One region of the Curtobacterium sp. MCSS17_015 genome, then DNA from elsewhere that is predicted to be linked to it. Evidence: predicted binding sites of a transcription regulator. Region 1 holds the regulator's gene; the other holds the start of a gene.
What was found. Region 1 encodes HrcA, which represses chaperone genes, less so after heat shock. Its sites were predicted from a motif close to TTNGCACTCGNNNNNNNCGAGTGCNAA; they were not measured.
Positions count from the first base shown of each region.

Region 2: the regulator HrcA is predicted to act here: its motif matches at 9,479-9,505, upstream of DEJ18_RS04525 (Hsp20/alpha crystallin family protein).

Region 1 is NZ_CP126256.1:1,310,399-1,322,504, reverse strand. It holds gene DEJ18_RS06175 (16S rRNA (uracil(1498)-N(3))-methyltransferase) at 32-796, opposite strand; gene dnaJ (molecular chaperone DnaJ) at 796-1,911, opposite strand; gene hrcA (heat-inducible transcriptional repressor HrcA) at 1,963-2,985, opposite strand; gene DEJ18_RS06160 (DUF4870 domain-containing protein) at 3,094-3,627, shown strand; gene hemW (radical SAM family heme chaperone HemW) at 3,617-4,858, opposite strand; gene DEJ18_RS06150 (HAD family hydrolase) at 4,867-5,631, shown strand; gene DEJ18_RS06145 (DUF1990 domain-containing protein) at 5,716-6,360, opposite strand; gene lepA (translation elongation factor 4) at 6,357-8,204, opposite strand; gene DEJ18_RS06135 (pyridoxal phosphate-dependent aminotransferase) at 8,333-9,499, opposite strand; gene rpsT (30S ribosomal protein S20) at 9,691-9,951, shown strand; gene holA (DNA polymerase III subunit delta) at 10,066-11,085, opposite strand; partial or broken gene DEJ18_RS15985 (ComEC/Rec2 family competence protein) at 11,898-12,106, opposite strand, start outside.
Region 2 is NZ_CP126256.1:953,368-965,473, forward strand. It holds gene DEJ18_RS04460 (N-acetylneuraminate synthase family protein) at 1-214, opposite strand, end outside; gene DEJ18_RS04465 (acylneuraminate cytidylyltransferase family protein) at 211-1,029, opposite strand; gene DEJ18_RS04470 (P-loop NTPase family protein) at 1,167-1,727, shown strand; tRNA gene DEJ18_RS04475 (tRNA-Arg) at 1,742-1,814, shown strand; gene DEJ18_RS04480 (hypothetical protein) at 1,888-3,084, opposite strand; gene DEJ18_RS04485 (hypothetical protein) at 3,177-3,443, opposite strand; gene msrA (peptide-methionine (S)-S-oxide reductase MsrA) at 3,599-4,126, shown strand; gene DEJ18_RS04495 (methyltransferase) at 4,164-4,388, shown strand; gene DEJ18_RS04500 (single-stranded DNA-binding protein) at 4,526-5,167, shown strand; gene ettA (energy-dependent translational throttle protein EttA) at 5,267-6,952, shown strand; gene DEJ18_RS04510 (acyl-CoA thioesterase) at 6,958-7,440, shown strand; gene DEJ18_RS04515 (acyl-CoA thioesterase) at 7,528-8,388, opposite strand; gene DEJ18_RS04520 (hypothetical protein) at 8,385-8,792, opposite strand; gene DEJ18_RS04525 (Hsp20/alpha crystallin family protein) at 8,948-9,415, opposite strand; gene DEJ18_RS04530 (DUF8185 domain-containing protein) at 9,580-10,281, shown strand; gene DEJ18_RS04535 (globin) at 10,369-10,848, opposite strand; gene DEJ18_RS04540 (mechanosensitive ion channel family protein) at 10,845-11,918, opposite strand; gene pepN (aminopeptidase N) at 11,995-12,106, opposite strand, start outside.

The DNA of each region.
Region 1 (12,106 bases):
GCCACCAGCGTCCGGGTCACCAGCGTCCGGGTCACCAGCGTCCGAGTCGCGTCTGCAGGACCGCCAGGGCGGCGGGTCCCGCCGTCGAGGTCCGCAGCACGCTGTCGCCGAGCCGCACCCGGACGGCACCGGCCGCTTCGAGCCGGTCGAGTTCGGCGGGGTCGATCCCGCCCTCCGGACCGACCACGAGGGCGATCTCGTCCGCATCGACCGGCGGTTCCCAGGTCGCGAGCCGACCCGAGGCGGTCGGTTCGAGCAGGACCAGCTGCCGACGCGCCTCCTGGCCGGCTTCCACTGCTGCCGTTCCCGCGCCACCGGCGAGCTGCGCCGTCGTCACCGGGGCGACGACGTCGGGGACCCGCGAGCGCACGGCCTGCTTCGCTGCTTCCTGCGCGATCGCCGCCCAGCGGGCACGGCCCTTCTCGATCTTCGGGCCCTCCCACCGCGAGACGCTCCGGGCGGCGGCCCACGGCACCACGCGGTCGACCCCGATCTCGGTGGCCGCCTGGACGGCCATCTCGTCGCGACCGCCCTTGGCGAGCGCCTGCACGAGCGTCAGCGAGGGCCGCGGTGCCGGGTCCACGTCCACCGCGGCGACGGTGAGCACGAGCGAGTCCTTGCCCACCGCGCTCACCGCACCCGCGACGACCGTGCCGCGCCCGTCGGACAGCCGGAGCTGTTCGCCGACCCGGACGCGCGCGACCGTCACGGCGTGGCGACCCTCGGCGCCGTCGAGCGACACCGTGCCGCCCACCGTGACGTCGTCGAGCGCGCCGACGAGGTAGAGCGAGGCCATCAGAAGTTGAAGAACCGGTCGCGGAGCTTGCCGAACATGCCCTGCTGGAAGCGGGACAGCTGCGGCGAACCGGCCTTGTGCGTCTTCGCGAGCTGCTCGACGAGCTGGCGCTCCTTGTGGGAGAGCTTCGTCGGGGTGACCACCTGCACGCCGACCTTCAGGTCGCCGCGACCCGAGCCCCGCAGCTTCGTGACGCCGCGGTCCTTGATGACGAGGACGTCAGCGCTCTGCACGCCCGGTCGGAGTTCGAGTTCCACCGGACCGTCGAGGCCGTCGATGGTCGTCGTGGCGCCGAGGATCGCGTCGGTCATCGGGACCTCGAGCGTGGCGAGCAGGTCGTCGCCGTCGCGGCTGAACACGTCGTGGTGGCGGACCCGGACCTCGAGGTACAGGTCGCCCGCGGGACCACCGGCCGGACCGACCTCGCCCTGGCCGGGCATCTGCAGGCGGAGCCCGGAGTCGACCCCGGCGGGCACGTCCACCGGGACCGTGCGGCGGGCGCGGACCCGGCCCTGACCCTGGCACGTCGGGCAGGGGTTCGGGATGACGGTGCCGTAGCCGCGGCAGGTCCCGCACGGGGCGCTCGTGACGACGTTGCCGAGCAGCGAACGGACCTGGCGCTGGATGTGTCCGGATCCGCCGCAGATGTCGCAGGTCTGCGGGCTCGTGCCGGGTGCACAGCAGGAGCCGCCACACGTCTCGCAGAGCACGGCGGTGTCGACCTCGAGGTCCTTGTGCGTGCCGAAGACGACCTCGTCGAGGTCGACCTCGAGCCGCAGCAGGGCGTCCTGACCGCGCTCGGCGCGACTGCGCGGGCCGGTCCCCCGGCCACCGCCGCCGCCCCCGCCGCCGAAGAAGGCGTCGAAGATGTCGCTGAAGCCGGCGGCTCCGCCACCGCCGAACGGGCCGTCCTGGCCGCCGGCGTCGAAGCGGCGGCGCTGCTCCGGGTCGCTCAGCACGTCGTACGCGTGCGTGACGTCCTTGAAACGCTCCGCGGCGTCGGGGCTCGGGTTCACGTCCGGGTGGAGTTCACGGGCGAGCCGCCGGTACGCCTTCTTGATGTCGGCATCGGAGGCGTCGCGCGGGACGCCGAGGACGTCGTAGTGGTCTGCCAAGTGTTCCTCAGGGGGTGCGTGGGTGGACGGGGTGGGAAGCGCGCCGGGCGATCAGTTCTCGCCGAGCAGCCGGGACAGGTAGCGGGCGACCGCACGGACCGCGGCCATGTTCGTGCCGTAGTCCATCCTGGTCGGGCCGAGGACGCCCAGCCGGGCGATCTCACCGCGGGCGGCCAGGTAGCCGCCCGCGACGATGCTCGTGGCGTCGAGACCGTACTCGGCGTTCTCGGCACCGATGCTGGCGGCGACCGCGATGTCGTCGACCTGCATCTCGCCGAACAACCGGAGCAGGGTGACCTGTTCCTCGATCGCCTCGAGCACCGGGAAGAGGCCGCCGGAGAAGTCCTGCTCGCTCTTGGCGAGGTTGGCCGCTCCGGCCATCAGCAGGCGGTCCTGTCGGTTCGCCGCGACCTGCTCGACGAGGCTCGCGACGACCACGCCGGCGAGCGGCTGGACCTCGGGGCGCAGCTGACCCGGGATCGCCCGGAGCGCCTGCGGGGCGTCCTGCAGCGGCAGTCCGACCGTGGCGCCGTTCACGACGGAACGGACCTCGGCCAGCGCGGATTCACCGACGGCGACGTCGGTCTCGATGACGCGCTGCTCGACCCTGGCGGTGTCGGTGATGAGGACGACCATCAGCCGGGTGTCGGCCAGCCGGACGAGTTCGACGTGCTGGACGCGCGCGTGCCCCATGGTCGGGTACTGCACGAGCGCGACCTGGTTCGTCAGCTGGCTCAACAGCCGGACCGTGCGGGTGAGGACGTCGTCGAGGTCGTTCGAGGCGCCGAGGAAGGTCTCGATCGCCTGGCGCTGGGCACCGGAGAGCGGGCGCGCGGCCGCGAGGTGGTCGACGAACACCCGGTAGCCCTTGTCGGTCGGGACCCGACCGGAGGAGGTGTGCGGAGCGATGATGAGCTGCTCGTCCTCGAGCTGCGCCATGTCGTTGCGGATCGTGGCCGCACTCACCCCGAAGGCGTGACGCTCGACGATGGTCTTCGACCCGACCGGCTCCCGCGAGGCGACGTAGTCACGCACGATGGCCTTGAGGACCTCGAGGCTGCGTTCGCTGACCATCGGTTCCCCTTCCGCTCGTGCTGGCACTCTCACTGGTCGAGTGCTGATCTTACGCCCGACCACCGACGGCACGGGACTTCTGCACAGCAGCCTCGGTACGCTGCGGGCATGAGCTACGGACAGGAGCCCGGCGGCCCCGAGCAGCACCGCGACGACCGCGCCGGCGGCAAGCCCGACGGACAGCAGTACCCCGGGCAGTACCCGGGCGCTCAGCAGGCCGGCGGCGGGTACCCGGGCCCGGCCGGCGGGTCGCAGTACGGCGGGTGGCAGCAGCCCGGCCAGCAGTACCCGAACGGCTACCAGCCGCCGCAGCCGATGACCCCCGAGGACCAGCGCCTCTGGGCGACCCTGACGCACGTCGGCGGCATCTTCTTCAACCTCCTGGTCCCGCTCGTCGCCTACCTCGTCCTGCGGGACCGCGGACAGTTCGTCCGCGAGCACACCCGGGTGGCACTGAACTTCCACATCACGATGGCCATCGCCTACTTCGCCGGCGGCCTGACGTCCGTGCTCGGCATCGGGTTCCTCGTCATCGCGGCCGTCGCGATCGTGTCGATCGTGTTCGGCATCATGGCCGCCATCGCCGCGAACCAGGGCCAGTTCTACAAGTACCCGCTCTCGATCGAGTTCTTCAAGCCCTGACGTCGTCGGCCGGCTCGTCGAGCAGGTCGCGCACGACGGCGTCCGCCAGCAGGCGGCCCTGGACCGTCAGCTCCAGGGAGCCGCCGAGGGCGGCCCGTCCGTCCACGAGACCGCGCGCGATGAGCCCGGCGACGCGGCTCCGGGCCTCCTGGCGGAGCTCGTCGATGCGCAACTCGCCTCGCACGCGAGCGGCCAGGAGCACGCGCTCCACGTACCGCGTCTCGTCGTCCAGCGTCTCGCGACCGGCGGCTGGCGACTCGTCCTGCAGCACCCGGTTTGCGTACGCGGCCGGGTGCTTGACGTTCCACCAGCGCGTCCCGGCGACCGCGGAGTGCGCACCGGGGCCGATGCCCCACCAGTCGTGACCCTTCCAGTAGGACAGGTTGTGCCGGCTGGCGTGCTGTGGGCCGCGCGCCCAGTTCGAGACCTCGTACCAGTCGTAGCCGGCGTCGCCGAGCACCCGGTCGGCGAGCTCGTACATGTCCGCGGCCAGGTCGTCGTCCGGTGCGGGGAGTTCCCCCCGCGAGACGGCGCGGCCCATCGCGGTCCCGTCCTCGACGATGAGCGAGTACGCCGAGACGTGGTCCGGCGCGCACGCGATCGCGGCGTCGAGCGAGGTGCGCCAGTCGTCCAGGGACTCCCCCGGCGTCGAGTAGATGAGGTCGAGGCTGACGTCGAGACCCTGCTGCTTCGCGAGGTCGACGACGACCGGCACCCGCTCGGGGTCGTGCGTGCGGTCGAGGGTCGCGAGCACGTGCGGGACCGCGGACTGCATGCCGTAGCTCATCCGCGTGAAGCCGGCCCGCTGCAGGGTGGCGATCGAGTCGGCGTCGACGGAGTCCGGGTTCGCCTCGGTCGTGACCTCGGCCCCGGGGACGATTCCCCACGTGTCGTCGATCGCCCGCAGGATCATCGCCAGGTCGGACGCCGGCAGCATCGTCGGGGTGCCGCCACCGAAGAACACCGTCGAGACCGGGCGTCGCGGGACCCCGGAGCGCTCGAGCACCCGGTCGGCGAACGCGATCTCACGCAGGGCATGGCCGGCGTAGTCGTCACGGCGCACCCCGCGGAGCTCGGACGCCGTGTACGTGTTGAAGTCGCAGTAGCCGCAGCGCACCCGGCAGAAGGGCACGTGCACGTAGACGCCGAACGGGACCTCGCCCGCTCCGGGTGCCGGTGCGACCAGCCCGTCCGACGGAGCGGGATCGGCGATCGGGAGAGCACTCGGCATGGAGTCCATTGTCCGTCATCATGGACGGCATGGAGCACCACCCCGTCCCCACCACGGTCCTCTGGGACATCGACGGCACCCTCGTGCGCAACGCCGCCTCACCGGGCAACCTCTACCACCTGGCCCTCGAGCGCGCCCTCGGACGGGACCTGCCACTGCTCGTCGGCCACCAGCACGGCCGGACCGACGCCGGCATCATCGTCGAGCACGTCCGAGCGCACCACCTGGAGGACGACCTCGTGCCGACCGTGAGCGGGCACCTGCGCGACCTGTCGGAGGAGCGTCACCGGTCCGGGGACCGCCGCACGCCCGCGCCGGGCGCGATCGACCTCGTCCGGCGCTTCGCCGCGCTCGGGTGGCGGAACGGGCTGCTCACCGGCAACTCCGCGCACCGCGCCCGGATCAAGCTGCTCGGCGCGGGCTTCGACGTCGACGCCTTCGACTGGGAGCACTCGTACTTCGGCGACGAGCAGGTCGAACGCTCCGGGGTGACCGCCCTCGCGGCCGCCGCGCTCTCGGGCACCCGCGCCGTGATCGTCGGGGACACACCACGTGACGGCGAGGCCGCGGACGCCGTGGGGATACCGTTCCTGGCGGTCGCCACCGGCGTCTACGACGTCGACGCCCTGCGGTCGACGAGCGCGGTGGCGGTCGCGCGCGACTGCGTCGAGGACGCGCGCCTCATCGAGGAGGCGATCGCGGGGCTCCCGCCGCTCGCCGAGGCACAGCCGGCCCGCCCGTCGTTCGATGGCGGGCCTCCCGGGCAGCGTTGAGCGTGGTCGGCTCGACGGGTGCTGCCGCTCCGGCCGGATGCGGCCGGGTCTGCCGGTGTCGCCGGAGCTGGCGGTCCCGCCCGGTCAGTCGCCGCGGAGCGCGGCCAGGTACTTCTCGGCCATCACGCGCTGCTGACGACGCAGCAACGGCGCCACGAAGCGCCACTTGCGACTCGCCGGCTGGGAGAACTGCCGGACCTGCAACCAGACCGAGCCGTCCGACGTGCGCTCGACGACGAACGACTCCTCACCCGACAGCGGGTGCCCCTCGAGCGTGCCGTAGGCGAAACCCTTGCGGTCGCGCTCGTCGATGATCGCCACGACGCGGACCGGTGCCTGCACCGTCTGCCCGAACGCGTGCATCGTCAGCGTCGCCGTCGTGCCCGCGGTCAGCAGCGGCGTGCCGTCCGGCGTGGTCTTCTCCACTCGCGGGGTGCCGATCGAGGCCGGAGCGATGGGGACGCCCTGCTCGTCGAAGGTGACGGGGTTGTAGCGGACCTCGTCGTCCTCGGGCATGTCCTCGACCCGGACGCCCATGCCGCTGCGCTCCTGGATCTGCCAGGTCAGCGCCTGCATGACCGCGGTCTCGAAGCGCTGGTCGCCGTGTCCGATGCGGGCGCGGGACTCGGCCGGGGTGAAGCCCTCCGGCGGGTAGGTCATGAGGTCGGAGGCCTGCGTGGCGCCGACCGCGCCGTACGTCAGCGCCGTCCGGTGCTGGCCGCGGCTCACTTCTTCTTCTCTTCCACGTCGCCGGAGAGCGCCGCGATGAAGGCCTCCTGCGGGACCTCGACCCGGCCGATGGTCTTCATGCGCTTCTTGCCCTCCTTCTGCTTCTCGAGGAGCTTGCGCTTGCGGGTGATGTCGCCGCCGTAGCACTTCGCGAGGACGTCCTTGCGCATCGCGCGGATGCTCTCGCGGGCGATGATGCGGGCACCGATCGCGGCCTGGATCGGCACCTCGAACTGCTGACGCGGGATGAGTTTCCGCAGGCGCTCGGTCATGAGCGTGCCGTACGCGTAGGCCTTCTCGCGGTGCACGATCGCGCTGAACGCGTCGACCTGGTCGCCCTGCAGCAGGATGTCGACCTTGACGAGGTCGGCGGCCTGGTCACCGGTGGGCTCGTAGTCGAGACTCGCGTACCCCTGCGTCTTGCTCTTCAGCTGGTCGAAGAAGTCGAAGACGATCTCGCCGAGCGGGATCTCGTAGCGGATCTCGACGCGGTCCTCGCCGAGGTACTCCATGCCGAGCAGGGAGCCACGGCGCTGCTGGCAGAGCTCCATGATCGCGCCGACGTAGTCCTTCGGCGCGAGGATCGCCGCGCGCACCATCGGTTCGCGGACCTCGACGATGCGCCCCGTCGGGAACTCGGACGGGTTCGTGACCTCGGTGACGGTGTTGTCCTCGGTCGTGACCTCGTAGACGACGCTCGGCGCGGTGGTGATGAGGTCGAGGTCGAACTCACGACGCAGGCGCTCGGTGATGATCTCGAGGTGCAGCAGGCCGAGGAACCCGCAGCGGAAGCCGAAGCCGAGCGCCACCGAGGTCTCCGGCTCGTACACCAGGGCGGCGTCGGACAGCTTGAGCTTGTCGAGCGCTTCGCGGAGGACCGGGTAGTCGCTGCCGTCGATCGGGTACAGGCCAGAGAACACCATCGGCTTCGGGTCGGTGTACCCGGCCAGGGCGTCCGTCGCGGGACGCTGCGCGCTCGTCACGGTGTCGCCGACCTTGGACTGGCGCACGTCCTTCACGCCCGTGATGAGGTACCCGACCTCGCCGACCGACAGGCCCTTCGTCGGGCTCGGCTCGGGGCTCGACACCCCGATCTCGAGGATCTCGTGCGTCGACTTGGTCGACATCATCTGGACCTTCTCGCGCGGCTTGATCGAGCCGTCGATCATGCGCACGTAGGTCACGACACCGCGGTAGCTGTCGTAGACGGAGTCGAAGATCATCGCGCGGGGTGCGGCGTCGACGGTCCCGACCGGGGCCGGCACCGTCCGGACCACCCGGTCGAGCAGCTCCGCGACACCTTCGCCGGTCTTGCCGGACACCCGGAGGACGTCCTCCGGCTTGCCGCCGATGAGCTGCGCCAGCTCGGCCGCGTACTTCTCCGGCTCGGCGGCCGGCAGGTCGATCTTGTTGAGGACCGGGATGATCTCGAGGTCGTTCTCGAGCGCCAGGTACAGGTTCGCGAGCGTCTGGGCCTCGATGCCCTGCGCCGCGTCCACGAGGAGGATCGCGCCCTCGCACGCCGCGAGGGACCGCGAGACCTCGTACGAGAAGTCGACGTGCCCCGGCGTGTCGATCATGTTCAGCGCGAAGGTCTCGCCGTCGAGCTCCCACGGCATGCGCACGGCCTGCGACTTGATCGTGATGCCGCGTTCGCGCTCGATGTCCATCCGGTCGAGGTACTGCGCACGCATCGCCCGGTCCTCGACGATGCCGGTGATCGACAGCATGCGGTCGGCCAGCGTGGACTTGCCGTGGTCGATGTGCGCGATGATGCAGAAGTTGCGGATCGCGGCGGCCGGCGTCGAGGCGGGCTCGAGCGGCGCAGATGCTTGTGGGCTCACGGTTCCTCGGGGTGGGTCGGACGGTTCGTCGATTGTCCCATGCTCGCGCCTCGGCGGCGCGCACGGACGGGAGGCGCCGACCGGCACCCGACACCGGTCGGGCCGGCGCGTCCCCGCGACGACGCTGCTCAGACGTCGGTCGCGTGCGCTCCGACGGTCGGGACGGGCAGGGCGCCGAGCCCGCGGCGGAGGTCCTCGGCCGTGGCCGCCAGGCACACGCGGATCCACCCCTCGCCGGTGCGGCCGAACGCGCTGCCCGGCGCGACCGCCACCCGTTCGCGCTGCAGGAAGGCGAGCGCCCACTCGGCCACGTCGCCGTCGGTCGCGTGCGACACGTCGATCCAGAGGTAGAACGCGCCCTTCGGGTCGTTGTACCGGATGCCGGCGGCGTCGAGCACCCCGGTCGCGATCTCGAGGTTCCGGCGGTAGTGCTCGCGGGCGTCCTGCACGGGCGAGTGGTCGCCCACGATCGCCGCCAGCGCAGCCCACTGGTCGGGCTCCGCCACGCAGCTGATGATCGACTCCTGCACGGTGCGCATCGTCGGGCCGAGGCCCTTCGGCGTCACCAGGTACCCGACCCGCACGCCCGTCATCGCGTACGTCTTGCTCAGCGAGAAGGCCGAGAACACCCGGTCGTCCTCGTCGAGCGAGGCCAGGCTGACGTGCCGGGTGCCGTAGGTGAAGTACTCGTAGACCTCGTCGCTGATCACCCACAGGTCGTGCCGCTTCGCCAGTGCCAGCAGGTCCCGCAGTGTCTGCTCGCCGAAGACGGAGCCGAGGGGGTTGGACGGCGAGTTGACGACGATCGCGCGCGTACGGTCGGTGATCCGCGCCTCCAGGGCCGCCAGGTCCGGCTCGAACCCGTGCGCCGGGGACAGCTGGTACGGCACCGGGTCCGCGCCGATGATGTGCGCGTTCATCGTGAAGGTCGTGTAGCCGGGGTCGGGCACCAGCACCTCGTCGCCGGGCGAGAGCACGAGCGTCATCGCGGTGAACAGCGCCTGCGTGGCGCCGACCGTGACCCACACCTGCTCGAGGTCGACCTCCATCCGGTTCTCGCGCCGCAGCTTGTCCTGGATCGCCTGCCGCAGCTGCGGGATGCCGCCGTTCGGGCCGTAGTCGGTGCGGTCCTCGGCCCAGGCGCGGCGCGCGGCGTCACCGATGTGCTTCGCGACCGGGACGTCCGGCTCACCGATGACGAGCATGGTGACGTCGTCGAGGAGTGCGGCCTGCTCGAACACCCGGCGGATGCCCGACGGCGGGACGGTGTCGATGCGGGGTGCGAGGGACGGCATGTCGACACCGTATCCGCTCCGCTCGTGGCGCCACGCGGACCGTGTCGGGCTTTGGTCGGGACGGGTCGGCCTGGTAACGTTTGTCGCTGGCTTACGCGTTCCGTCGCCCACGGGTGGAACGCGATGCGACGAAGGGCCCCTCTACCCGGGATCGCAACCACCCGTCCGAGACGAAACCAGGAGCAACACGCATGGCGAACATCAAGTCGCAGCTCAAGCGCATCAAGACCAACCAGAAGGCCACCGACCGCAACAAGGCGTACAAGTCGGAGCTGAAGACGTACATCCGTCACACCAACGAGGCCATCGCCTCGGGCGACAAGGACAAGGCCGTCGCCGCCCTGTCGCTCGCCGCGAAGAAGCTCGACAAGGCCGTGAGCAAGGGTGTCATCCACAAGAACCAGGCCGCGAACCGCAAGTCGGCCATCGCGAAGAAGGTCTCCGCGCTCTGATCTGAGTCGCTGACGACGAAGGCCCCGCACCGGTGGTGCGGGGCCTTCGTCGTTCCCGGGGGTCGCCACGGCTGTGAGGCTCGCTGTCGGCACGGCCGGGAGGCTCGGTGCCCGTCAACGTTCCTCGCCGCGTCGGGCGATGGTACGGACCATCAGCTCCAGCGCGAAGTGGGCGTCGCGGGAACCGCCCTTCACGGCCGCATCGGCCGCTGCGATGCTCATGATGGCGTTCGCGAGACCGGCTTCGCTCCACCCGGCGACGTCGCGCTGGGCACGCTGCACCTGCCACGGCGCCAGACCGAGTGCGGAAGCGGCCTGCCCGCTCGACCCGCGGTAGGAACTCACCTTCGCCATCGTGCGGATCTTGCTCGCGAAGGCGGCGACGATCGGGACCGGGGCCTCACCGGTCGCGAGGGCGTGCCGCAGTTCGACGATCGCCGGAGCGGAACGACCGGCGAGGGCGATGTCGGCCACCTTGAACGCGTTCGTCTCGACCCGGCCGCCGTAGTACTTGTCGACGGTGCGGTCGGTGATCTCGTCGGCCTCGTCCGCGAGGAGCTGGCGACATGCAGCGGCGAGTTCGGCGAGGTCGTCGGCGAACGCGGCGACCAGGGTGCGGACGGCCGAGGGTGCGATCTTCCGGCGGGCGGCGCGGAACTCCGCGTTGACGAAGTCGATCCGGTCGGTGTCGCGCTTGATCTCGTCGCACTGGACCTCGATGCCGCCACCGACCCCGCTGCGGATGGTGTCGAGGAGCTTCTTGCCCCGGACTCCCCCACCGTGTCGGAGCACCAGGGTGACGTCGTCCGCCGGGGCCTGCAGGTACGAGATGCTCTCGGTGATGAAGGCGTCCGTGCACTTCTCGACGTGCGTGACGCGCACGAGCCGGGGTTCACCGAACAGCGACGGGCTCGCCAGCGTGGCCAGCAGGCCGGGCGCGTACTGGTCGGCTTCGAGGTCGTGCACCTCGAGCGCCGGGTCCTCGCCGACGAGCAGGTCCCGGAGCATGCCGATCGACCGCTCGGCGAGGAACGTCTCCGCGCCCGTGACCAGGACGACCGGTGCCGGCCGGATCGCCGACCACGGGACCTGGTCGATCTTCGCTGCGGCGCGCGCGGGCTTCTTGGCAGGCATGCGGGTCCTTCCGGTGGTGCTGGGTGGCGACGCCGGCCCTTCCGCTGCACAGTCGGCAGGAACGGTCGAGGTCGCCTCGATCCTACGGGCGACAGCCGACGAGCCCGGCCGACGACGGCGACCAGGGCTGCGGGCCTGCTGCTGGTGCCGGACATGCTCTGGCCGGAACCTGTGTCGTCATCGCGACGTTCCGTCCACACCTCGAGCGGGCGAAGACCGATCGCCTCGGCCGGGCCGCTGACGTCTCCCCCGATTGCCCCGTCATCGGCATCGTCGCCGGCGCCCCTGTCCGGAGGCTCGCCGCCCCGGATGACGATCGTGCCCGACCGGTCCGTCCGGTACGGAGTGGTGCCGGCCGCCACGAGCATCTCCAGCGCCCGTTCCGTCGGGTGCCCGTAGTCGTTGTCCGCCCCGACCCCGATCAGGCCGACGCGGGCAGCGAGCACGCGGTACAGCTCCGGGTCCTGGTCGGCGGATCCGTGGTGCGCGACCTTGACCACGTCGACCGGCGCGAGCGCGTCCGGCGCCGCGGTCCGGAGGAGTCGGCGTTGCGCGTCCTCGCCCAGGTCGCCGAGCAGCACCGTGCTGAGGCACCCGGGGCAGGGCTCTCCCGGCGCCGGGTCGACCCGGAGGACGATGCTCGCCGCGTTGCCGGCGCGCTCGTCCCCGCTCGGCGGCCACAGCACGCGCCACCCGAGCTCGCCGAGCAGCCCGCTGGTCCCGTCGGCAGCCTGGCGGACGTCGACCTGCGCCGCCCGCAGATCGGACACGACGCGGGCGTCCGCGGGCCTGCCGACGGGTCCGACGAGGGCGGTGTCGACCTGGCGGGAGACCTCGGCCACGGCACCGACGTGGTCGCGGTCGAAGTGCGTCAGGACGAGCAGGTCGAGGTGGTCCACGCCGAGCAGCGCGAGGCAGTCCCGGAGCCGTCCGGGATCGTCCCCGGTGTCGACGAGCGCCGTCCGGCCGGCACTCCGGAGCACGGTGGCGTCCCCCTGCCCGACGTCACACATCGCGATCG
Region 2 (12,106 bases), 360 kb from region 1:
ACGGCGTGCTGCGCGGCATCGACTTCATGTGCTCGGGCGTGGAGATCTCGGGAGTGCGCTTCTGGAACTTGACCGCCTGCATGCCGGCGTCGGCCGCGACGTCGATGAGCTGCTTGGCGATCTCGACGTCACCGTTGTGGTTGAGGCCGATCTCGCCGATGAGGTAGGCGGGGTTCCCGGTGCCGATGGTGGACAGGCCGATGCGGACGCTCATGGTGCTCCGTTCTCCGCTGCGGGGGTCCGCGCGGGGTGGGGGTCGGTGGGGTCGGGTTCGGTGGGGCCGGGGGGCGACGCCGGTGCCGCCGACCGCGACGCACCGGTCGAGGGCGCACGGCCCTCCGGTTCCACCAGCGGTGCCAGCGCCGACGCGAGGTCGAGGTCGTGGGCGTCGTCGATGTCGACAGCGGTGCGCGCCGGGACGATCGCGAGTCCGACCCGGCCGAAGAAGCGGTGACGCGCCTGTCGGAAGCCCGCCACGCGGACCACGTAGAACGCGCCGGTCTCGCGGTACTCGGGCTCCCGGTCCTGTCGCCGCGGTCGGGTGGCGGCGTCGTGGTTGACGGCGATCGCCGAGCCGTCCTCGGCCACGCGCCAGAGGAACGCGTGCGAGGGCGCGGCGGCGAGGACCGCGTCGGCTCGACCGGCGAGCACGCGGTCGACCGCGGCGTCGACGTCCGCCGGGTCGGTGAAGGGCGAGGTGGCCTGCAGGAAGACGAGGACCTCGGGATCCGCGGCGTCCTGGCTGACCACGTCGAGGGTGTGCAGCAGCGCGGACTCGGACGACGCCTCGTCCCCGGCGAGTTCCACGGGACGACGGACCACGCGCGCACCGGCTGCGACGGCCTCGGCCGCGATGGCGTCGCCGTCCGTGCTGACGACGACCTCGTCGACCGTCCGGGTCGCCAGCGCGACCTCGATCGACCGCGCGACGAGCGAGCGGCCGGCGACCTCTCGGAGGTTCTTGCCGGGGATGCCCTTCGAGCCCGCCCGCGCCGGGATCACCGCGATCACGCGGGGGAAGGAGCTCATGGGGGAAACGTAGGGAGCGGTGGTGACGCCGAGGGGAACGACAGGGGGACGGGCGACGAACCGTTCCGGAAGGTGGTCGGCGCCGGCACGTCCTCGACCACCTGGTGGGGGAGCCGACCGCGGCCTAGGGTCGAGGGGTGCTCGGAGCCGGAGACGTCCTCGATCCACCGCCCCGACGGGTCCTCGTCGCCGGGACCGCCGGCGTCGGCAAGACCACCACCGCACGGCGCATCGCGCAGGCCGTCGGAGTGCCGCACACGGAGCTCGACGCGCTGTACCACGGGCCCGGCTGGACGGTCCTGCCGACGTTCGAGCAGGAGGTCGAGGACTTCACCGCCCGGGGGACGTGGGTCTCCGAGTGGCAGTACCGGCAGGTCCGCGCGCTCCTCGTCGAGCGAGCGGACACCATGGTGTGGCTCGACCTCCCGAGACGGGTCGCGTTCTGGCGCCTGCTCCGGCGGACCGTTCGACGACGTCTGCGGCGCACCGTCCTGTGGAACGGCAACGTCGAACCACCGCTGTGGACGTTCGTCACCCGCAGGGAGCACATCCTCCGGTGGGGGATCGCGAAGCGGAACGAGATGCGGAGGCAGGTCCCGGCGCTCGCCGACTCGGCTCCGCACCTGCGTGTCGTGCACCTGCGCTCGCAGCGGGAGGTCGAGCGGTTCGTCGACCGCCTGCTGGTCGGTACCGAATAAGATCGTCGGCGTCCGCCTCCGTAGCTCAGTGGATAGAGCAGGTGGTTTCTACCCACCGTGCCGCGGGTTCGATTCCTGCCGGGGGCACCGACGACGAAGGCCGTCACCCTGCCCGGGTGGCGGCCTTCGTCGTGACGGTCTCGTCAGGAGTGACGTCGGGTCACTCGTCGTCGGAGTCAGCGCGTCGCCGGAGTTCGCTGGCGCTGACCGGGTTGGCGTACGGCGTGCCGGACGTCTCGTCGGCGTCGGCGGGGACGGCAGTGCCGTCGGCCGCGCCCCTCGGGTCCGTGGTCGTGGTCGTCGATCCGAAGCCGTGCGCCCGGGGGGAGGCATCGCGGCGGTCCTGCTCGTCGCGGACCGGGGAGCGGTCGCCGGAGGCAGCACGGTCGTCGGGACCGGGACGGTCTGCACCGCCGATCCGGACGTCGTCGACCACGTCGTCGTTGTCGGCGTCGCGCGACGCCGACCAACCGCCGCCGTTCGACCCCGGAGAGACGGCGGGGGCACGGAACGCGGGGGAGCCGAGCGTCGGGCGGATCGGGGTCGTCTCACCGTCGGAGTACGGCCGGGTGGCGTCGTCGCCGATCGGCACGGTCGCGTCGTGCCCGCTCGTGGGAGCCATCGCCGTGACGTCGGCCTGGCCCGGGTGCACGCTCGAACGGGCCGGGCCCGCGCTCGGCTGCTGCGGGATCGTGCTCCGCTGCGCCGGGCTCGCGCTCGGTTGTGCCGGGGTCACGTTCGGCTGCGCCGGGCGGAGGGAGGTGGTCGTCGGCGTCGGGGCCGGCTCGGGGGCCCGGGAGGAGTCGACCCTGTCCGCGTTCCACTCCTGCTGACGCGTGATGAGGTCGGCGTCCGGATCGGGGGAATCGAACTTCCACCGCTCGAGGTCGCTCTTGAAGAGCTTGCGAGCCCGGTTGGGCCGCGCCTGCCACTCGAGCATCCGGTCGCGGAACTCGGCGAGGGAGTTGTCCGCGTGGGAGGTGAAGGTCGAGGAGTTCTTCTTGATGTCCGCGATCTCGTGCTTCGCCCAGTCCGCGGCGACCGGTGCGCCGGCGATCGGGAGCAGACGCAGCCGGATGTCCGCGTCCTCGGCCAGGTGGTCCGCGTAGGCACGTTCGTCGTGTCCGAGCGAGCCCCAGCTGACGGCCTTCCGCGCGGCCGAGACGAGGCCGGCGACGGCGGCGTTCCTGGCCTCGCGCTCCTGGTGGGCGACGATGCGCTTGACAGCACCACGACCGATCAGTGCGGCGATGATGCCCGCCACGAGGATCGCGACGAAGGGGATGACCGCCCCCGACAGCACGCGCCAGCCCGTGTCGGACGAGGTCCAGTCGATCAGGTCGTTCCACCACTGCATGCGCGTACCGTACTTGTGGATCGGTCAGGTGCCGGGGACGACAGGCGGACGGGACGGACATCCGCCGCATCCGATCCCGTCGCGCGCCACGATCACCAGCGGAGGGTGTCCACCGCGTCCTCGGCGTTCCAGACGTTCGGGAGCTCGACGAACCGTCGCTCGGCGGCCACGTAGCGACGTGCCCGGTAGGCGGTGCCCCCTGCCACGTCCACGCGGTCGACGTACCCGACGATCTCCCCGTTCGCCCGGGTGACCCGGCTCAGGTCGTCGCGGACGTCGAGGATGCGGAGGTCGCCCCGCGACCGCGCCGTCGGGCGGGGCGAGTGGATGCTGAGCCGGGCGTCCGTCGTGGACTGCATGTGGGCCTCCTGGTCGTGTGATCTGTGACGACCGTACGACCGACCACCGACACGCCGGAGGTGACGAGCCCGTGCTGGGGAACACGCACGAGCGTCGCCGTGTTGTGGAGGGGAGTCCAGTACCGCGCTCTCCGGAGCCAGGAAGGCAGGTCCCCATGACCACGTTCGTCCTCGCCGGTGGCTGTTTCTGGTGTCTCGACGCCGTCTACCGCACGCTTCAGGGCGTGCAGGACGTGGTGTCCGGGTACATCGGCGGCAGTGACCCGCACCCGACCTACGAGCAGGTGTGCACGGGCACGACCGGCCACGCCGAGGCGGTCGCCGTGACCTTCGACGAGGCCGTGATCCCCGCCGACGTCGTCCTCGACGTCTTCTTCACCCTGCACGACCCGCGGCAGCTCAACCGCCAGGGCGCCGACGTCGGTACGCAGTACCGCTCGGCGATGTTCCCGGCCGACGACGAGCAGCGAGCCCTCTTCGAGGAGGCGCTCGAGCGGGCGTCGGAGATGTGGGACGGCGGGATCGTGACGACCCTCGAGCCGCTCGGCGAGTTCCACCGGGCCGAGGAGTACCACCAGGACTTCTTCGCGAAGAACCCGGGCCAGGGGTACTGCCTCGCCGTCGCACTGCCCAAGGTGAACAAGGTCCGGAAGGCGTACGGTCAGTACATCCTGGCGTCCTGACGGAGGGGCGTCGGGGCCACGAGGAGGTGGTCGGACGATGACGAACGACACGACGACGGCGACAGCGACGACGGAGACCTGGGTCGCCGTCGGTCCGGCCGGTGCGGTGGGCACGATCCACCGGGCGGCTGACGGGTTCCGGGTCGAGCTCTACGGACGACGGGGTCCGGGCGGGACGTACCCGTCGCTGCAGTCGGCCAAGGGCGCGGTGCACAAGGCGATGGGTCCGCTCGCGGACCGGCCGGAGTTCCACGCGCACTGACCGAGGAGTCCGCGGACGCGGCCCTCGACCGGGAGGCCCGGATCACCTTCCCTCCACAGGGACCGTGGTCCGGGCCTCCTGTCCACAGGTCGACTCTGCGCTGCCGTCGAGGCGGAGCGCCGACCGACGATCGGTGCATGAACGACACGATCACGGTCTGCGGCATCATCGCCACCGAACCCCGCCACCTCGTCACCGAGACGGGCGTCGCCATCACGAGCATGCGTCTCGCCTCGCCTTCGCGCCGCTGGGACCGCAGCACGTCCAGCTGGGCCAACGGCCCCACGAACTGGTACACCGTCACGGCGTTCCGGTCGCTCGCGGCCAACGTGCACAAGTCCGTGAAGAAGGGCGACCGCATCGTCGTCACCGGGCGCGTCCGGATCCGGAACTGGGAGCGCGACGGCCGGGGCGGCACCTCCGTCGAGGTCGACGCCGATGCGCTCGGCCACGACCTCGCCTGGGGCATCAGCAACTGGATCCGCGTCCCGCGGCACGTCGGCGACGCGCCCTCCGCGTACGGGGCGGGCCCGGACGTCGACCCCCGGACCGGCGAGGTCGGCGACGACGACCCGGTCGACGGGGACCTCCACGATCGCGGCCCGGCCGCGGACACGACCGGGTCCGTCGACCCCGTCCGGGGGCGCGACGAGCACGGTGACGACGTGCTCGTCGACGCGTCGTACGACGCCGGAGGCGTCGGAGCGCACGACACCGCGTCGCACACCGACGGCTCCGTGTCACCCGTCGATCTGTTCCCCGGGCAGGAGCCGGGGTGACGCCGCGACCGTCGCCGCGGGGTCCGGCGCAGCGCCGACCGCGCCGACACCGGGAGCGGGGCAGCGCTGAGGGCCTCGGATCGGTAGACTCGGTCCGATATGGCTGAGTACATCTACCAGATGGTCCGCGCCCGCAAGGCGGTCGGCGACAAGCTGATCCTCGACGACGTCACGATGTCGTTCCTCCCCGGCGCCAAGATCGGCGTCGTCGGGCCGAACGGTGCGGGCAAGTCGACGATCCTGAAGATCATGGCGGGGCTCGACCAGCCGTCCAACGGCGAGGCGAAGCTGACCCCGGGCTTCACCGTCGGCATCCTCATGCAGGAGCCCGAGCTCGACGAGACCAAGACGGTGCTCGAGAACGTGCAGGAGGGCGTCGGCGAGATCCACGGCAAGCTCACGCGCTTCAACGAGATCTCGGCCGCGATGGCCGAGCCCGACGCGGACTTCGACGCGCTCCTCGCCGAGATGGGGACCCTGCAGGAAGAGATCGACGCCGCCGACGCGTGGGACCTCGATTCGCAGCTCGAGCAGGCGATGGCCGCGCTCCAGTGCCCCCCGGGGGACGAGCTCGTCACGCACCTCTCCGGCGGTGAGAAGCGCCGCGTCGCGCTCTGCAAGCTCCTGCTCCAGAAGCCCGACCTGCTCCTGCTCGACGAGCCCACCAACCACCTCGACGCCGAGAGCGTGCAGTGGCTCGAGCAGCACCTGCAGCAGTACCACGGTGCGGTCCTCGCCGTGACCCACGACCGGTACTTCCTCGACCACGTCGCACAGTGGATCGCCGAGGTCGACCGAGGCCGTCTCTACCCGTACGAGGGCAACTACTCGACCTACCTCGAGAAGAAGCGCGCTCGTCTCGAGGTCCAGGGCAAGAAGGACGCCAAGCTCGCCAAGCGCCTGTCGTCCGAGCTCGACTGGGTCCGCAGCAACGCGAAGGGCCGCCAGGCGAAGTCCAAGGCGCGCCTGGCCCGCTACGAGGAGATGGTCAACGAAGCCGAGCGCACGCGCAAGCTCGACTTCGAGGAGATCGTGATCCCCGTCGGCCCGCGTCTCGGGTCCCAGGTCATCGACGCCGAGCACCTGCACAAGCAGTTCGGTGAGCGCGTCATCATCGGCGACCTGTCGTTCACGCTGCCGCGGAACGGCATCGTCGGGGTCATCGGCCCGAACGGCGTCGGCAAGACGACGCTGTTCAAGACGATCGTCGGGCTCGAGCCCCTCGACGGCGGCCAGCTGAAGATCGGTGACACGGTCGACATCTCCTACGTCGACCAGAGCCGCGGCGGCATCGACCCGAACAAGAACCTGTGGGAGGTCGTGTCGGACGGTCTCGACTACATCCAGGTCGGCAAGACCGAGATCCCGTCGCGTGCCTACGTCTCGCAGTTCGGGTTCAAGGGCCCGGACCAGCAGAAGCGTGCGGGCATCCTGTCGGGTGGTGAGCGCAACCGTCTGAACCTCGCGCTGACGCTCAAGCAGGGCGGCAACCTGCTGCTCCTCGACGAGCCCACGAACGACCTGGACGTCGAGACCCTCGGCAGCCTCGAGAACGCCCTGCTCGAGTACCCCGGTTGCGCCGTGGTCATCACGCACGACCGGTGGTTCCTCGACCGCATCGCGACGCACATCCTCGCGTGGGAAGGCCTCAACGAGGACGGCACGCCGATCTGGTACTGGTTCGAGGGCAACTTCGAGGCGTACGAAGAGAACAAGGTCGAGCGCCTCGGTGCCGACGCCGCGAAGCCCGGACGCGCGACGTACCGCAAGCTCACGCGGGACTAGCCCCCGTGGCGAGACTGCACGCGCCGGTCCGCATCCGCTGGAGCGACATCGACGCCTACGGGCACGTCAACAATTCGGCGATGCTCCGGCTGCTCGAAGAAGCACGCGTGCTGGCGTTCTGGGCGCCGGACCCCGACGAGGTGGACGAGTCGGGGTCCGCGCCGGAACCCGTGATCGACGGGCGCCCGGGTTCCGGGACGATGACGGTCATCGCGGCGCAGCGGCTCGAGTACCTGGCATCCACGCCGTACTTCCGTCGGCCGCTCGACATCCAGTTGTGGATCGGGCGGATCGGTGGGGCCAGCCTGGACATCTCGTACGAGGTCTGGTCGCCCGCCGGACACGAGCCGGCGGAGCTATACACGCGCGCCACCACGGCGCTCGTCCTCGTGGACGCGACGACCAACCGACCGCGACGGCTCACTGAAGCCGAGCGAGCGGCGTGCCAGCCGTACATCGAGCCACCCGTGCGGTTCTCCCGGCCGTGAGACTCCCGCAGCGACCTCGGCCGTGACCTCGGTCCGCCGCTGACCGACGTCGCTGAGACAGGCCCCGCTCGTCGAGCGGGGCCAGTCTCACTCGGTGGGCAGGCGCATCATGCCCTCTTGTGCGACGGTCGCCAGCAGCCGTCCGTCGCGGGAGAACATGCGACCGAGCGCGAGGCCCCGACCGCCCTGGGCGCTCGGCGACTCCTGCGCGTAGAGCACCCAGTCGTCAGCGCGCCCGTCGCGGTGCCACCACATCGCGTGGTCGAGGCTCGCGAGTTTCACGCCCGGTGTGCCCCACGCGACCCCGTGCCGACGCATGATCGGTTCGAGGAGGGACAGGTCGCTCGCGTAGGCCAGGACCGCGCGGTGCAACGCGGGGTCGTCCGGCAGGTCCCCTTCGACCCGGAACCACACCGCCTGGTGGGCGACGCGAGCGCCCTGCACGTCGAAGTAGACCGGGCCGTCGACGTGCCGCAGGTCGATCGAGCGCTCGGCCCAGGCCTGGGCCGTGGGGTGGTCGACCGCGCCCAGCACCGACGCCGCCGACGGGAGCGACTCCGGGTCGGGGACGTCCACGGGGAACGGATCCTGGTGCTCCGCGCCGGTGTCCGGGACCTGGAACGACGCGATCATCGAGAAGATCGGGAGACCGTTCTGGTACGCCTGGGCTCGTCGGGTCGCGAACGAGCGTCCGTCGTGGATGCGCTCGACGCCGAACGTGATCGGGACGTCGATCGCACCGGGGCGCAGGAAGTAGCCGTGCACGGAGTGGATGTCCCGGCCCTCGATGGTGGTCTGCGCTGCGACGATGCACTGCGCGAGCACCTGGCCGCCGAACACCCGTCCTCCGGGGGACCAGTGGCTGGCACCGGTCAGGATCGTCTCCCTGGTGCTCGCCCCGGTGTCCTCGAGTCGCAGGGTCGTGAGGAAGTCGGGTTCGCGGATCACGCCGCCAGTCTACGAACGGGACCCGGTGTGGCCGAGGAGGGCGCGGGGGGCCTGCCCGCCGTACCGAGGTCGATGACGTCCGACGGGACCGGCTCCTCCTGGTCGGCTGGGTCGCCCGCCACGTCCTGGAGGGCCGCTGCATCCGGATCGACGAGGCTCGCCGCCGTCGGGGAGGTCCGGAGCAGGCTCCAGATCGCCACCGCGACGAGTGCTCCGCTGACGCTGGCCGCCCATGGTGTGAGCACATGGGACCAGAGAACGGGTGCGGCCAGCCAGACGAGGTGGTTGGCGATGACCGAGCCCGTCACGCCGAGGAACAGGGCGAGACGGGGACGGAGGCTCGGGCCGGCCAGCAGACCGGTGACGACGAGGACGGAGAGCAGTGCGTTGACGAGGTGCGGCATGGGCGGGACCGTGGTGACGAGACGAGACGAGACGAGACGAGACGAGACGAGACGAGACGAGACGAGTCGGCGAGGACGTCGACTGTGACAGTGGGAGGCGGAGCCGACGGGCCGACCCGCTCCGGGTCGGCCCGTCGGCCCCGGGAGATGCCGGCTCAGCTGCCGGAGCCACCCTGCCCGACCGCGAGCGGCTGCGCTCCGGCGGCGGAACCGGCGTCCGCACCGCTCGTGCTGACGGCGATCTTCCGGGGCTTCGACGACTCCTGGACGGGGATCGTGACGCTCAGCACACCGTTGTCGTAGTGCGCGGCGATCCGCTCGACGTCCAGGCCGTCGCCGAGGGTGAGCTGGCGGACGAACGAGCCGGGCTGGCGTTCCCGCGTGAGCCACTGCGCTCCGTCGGGAGCGCCGAGGGTGCGCTCGGCCCGGATGGTGAGGACCGACCCGTCGACGTCGATGTCGACGGAGCCTGGATCGACTCCGGGCAGGTCGACGTCCATCACGTAGTGGTCACCGGCACGGTAGAGGTCCATCGGCATCGAGCGCGGCCCGGCTGCTGCGCCGCTGAGGAGGGATCCGGCGAGGCGGTCGAGCTCGCGGAACGGATCGAAGGTCATGGCCATCTGCATCAACTCCTTCACTGAGTGCTTCGCGGTTGAGTCGCCCTGACTCAACTGCCTCCCGTTTTAGCACTCGAACCCGGAGAGTGCCAAAAACGGGCTCAGAGCTCGCTGAGCGCCGGGGACCAGGGAGCGGAAGGTCGTGCGCGGCTAGGATCGAACGTGACATGAGCAGCTCGTTCACCCTTCCCGACGCCGCCTCGCTCGGTGACCTCCGCACCTACCTCGGGCGAGCCGCTCGGATCGAGGACGGGTCGGTCCGCCTCATCGCCGACTCCGGTGTCCTGGCCGTGTACACGGCGATCCTCTACCCGCTCGGGCTGCTCGACGAACTGCCCACCGTGCTCGGATTGCGCACGTTCGCCCTCACCCAGCCGGAGCACATCGACGTCGTGGTGCCGCTCCGCTCGTTCCAGGAGCGCCTGCGCCTGCTCGCCGAGGCGAACGACGTCGAGCACGCCGATGCAGCGGACCCCACGCGGGCGACCCCGATCGAGGTCGAACTCCCGCTCGAGGTGCACACCGTGACCTGGGCTGCGATCTCCCCGCCCCGGGGCGGTTGGGTGCCGCTCCCCGACGTCTCGGCGGAACTGCTGCACCGTGCCGCGCGCCAGGGGATCGACGAGGTCGCCGCCTCCGTGCCGACGAGCTCGGGGGAGTCCATCGTCCGCCGCGTCCGCTCCGAGGTGTGGGGTCGACCGATCGCGGGCGTCGAGCACCTGCCGGCCGGCGCGGGCTTCGCCGCCGAGAGCCTCGGCTTCCTCGGGACCGAGCCGGTCCGGCTGTTCGAGACGGGCCCGTGGAGCCGGTTGACGACCTCCAGGGGGCACGTGCTCGTGAAGCGCCGAGCCTGGACGCTCAGTTCCTGACCGAGGGACGCAAGGCCCGTGGCGTGCTCGCCAGGGGCCTCCCGTCGGTTCGTCGGCACGCCGCTGCGGCGGCACCCGGCGCTCCCGTCAGTCGAAGGAGTTCGTCATCGCGTGCGCCGCACGGTCGAGGTAGGCCCACAGCTCGGCCTCGTCGAGCGGAGCGAGGTCGAGTGACTCGACGGCGTCGTGCATGTGCTGGAGCCAGTGCTCGCGCGCCTCGGGCGTGATGCGGAACGGGTGGTGTCGCATCCGGAGTCGGGGGTGGCCGCGCTGCTCGCTGTAGGTCGACGGGCCGCCCCAGTACTGCTGGAGGAACTGCGAGAGCCGCCAGACCGCGCCCTCGAGGTCGTCGGCCGGGTACATCGGCCAGATGACCTCGTCCTGCTGCACACCCTCGTAGAAGCGGCGGACCAGGCGGTCGAAGGTCGGGGCGCCACCGATCCGGTCGAACAGGGAACCGCTCGCCGCAGCCCCGCCCGGTCCCACACGGAGGGTGACGGGCTGCGCGGGGACGCCGCCTGTCCGCTCGCCCGCAGGCGGGCCGAGGGGGATGGACGGTCCGGTCATGGCGTGTCCTCAGGGTCCTTGCTGTCGTCCCCGGTCCGGATCGCCCGGCCCAGGATGTTCATCCGGCCGCGGCGGGCCCGCGGCGCGGGGGTGGGCACCGGCGCGGTGCGGACGGGACGGAGGCCGTTCACCGACGTGGCGTTCTCCCATCCCTCGGGCATGATCATCGCCATCGCCGGCAGGGTGACGCCGAGTTCGTCGACGCTGCGCTTCAGGCGGACGCGGAGTTCCCGACCGACGACGTCGAGTTCCGAAGCGCGGGTCTTCACGACCAGGCGGAACACCATGCCCGAGTCGGTGACGGACTGCAGACCCCAGATCTCCGGCTTCTCCACGATGCGCTGCCGCCAGCGGGACTCCTGGGACATCGTGACCGCGGCGTGCAGGAGGGCGTCCTGCACGGCGTCGATGTCGGTGTCGTACGGCACGGTGATGTCGACGAGGACGCGCGACCACCCCTGCGACAGGTTGCCGACGCGGAGGATCTGACCGTTCGGCACGAACCAGAGGATGCCGTTCACGTCGCGGATCTGCATGACCCGGAGGCCGACGGACTCGACGACCCCGGTCGCCTGTCCGGTGTCGACGACGTCCCCGACGCCGGCCTGGTCCTCGAGGATCATGAAGATGCCGGACAGGATGTCGCGGACGATGCTCTGCGCGCCCACGGCGAGGCCGGCGGCGACCACGGAGGCGCCACCGACGATCCCGACCGCTGCGGTCGGGAACACCGTCGAGATGATGATCGCGAACGCGATCACCGCGACCACGACGGTCGCGAGGTTCTCGAGCACGCTGCCGAGCGTCCGGGTGCGTTGGACGACGCGGGCGGTCTGCAGTGGGGAGGCCACCAGGGCCTGGGTGTCCGCGGCGCCCTGCCGCTTCTTCACGCCGTTGACGATGCGGTCGACGACCTGCTTGATCGTCCGGCGGAGGACGAGGCGGATGATGACCGCCGCGAGCAGGACGATGAGGATCGTGATCGGGACGTGCCAGGTGTCGACGAACTGGGTGAACGTGTTCGACGCCCACTTCGAGACGTCGTCGGTGGTGTCTGCTGCCGAGATCATGTCCGGACGATGCTAAACGGCGAGGCTCCGACGCCCCTGGAGGAACGCCGGAGCCTCGCCCCTGCTCACATCGGGATCAGGCGTCCGCTGCCTGGACGCGGAGCGCGCGCTCGGTGCCGGCGAGGTTCTCGCTGACGATCCGGCGCAGCGCCGGCGTCTCCGGGTGCGCGTCGAGCCAGGCCCGGGCG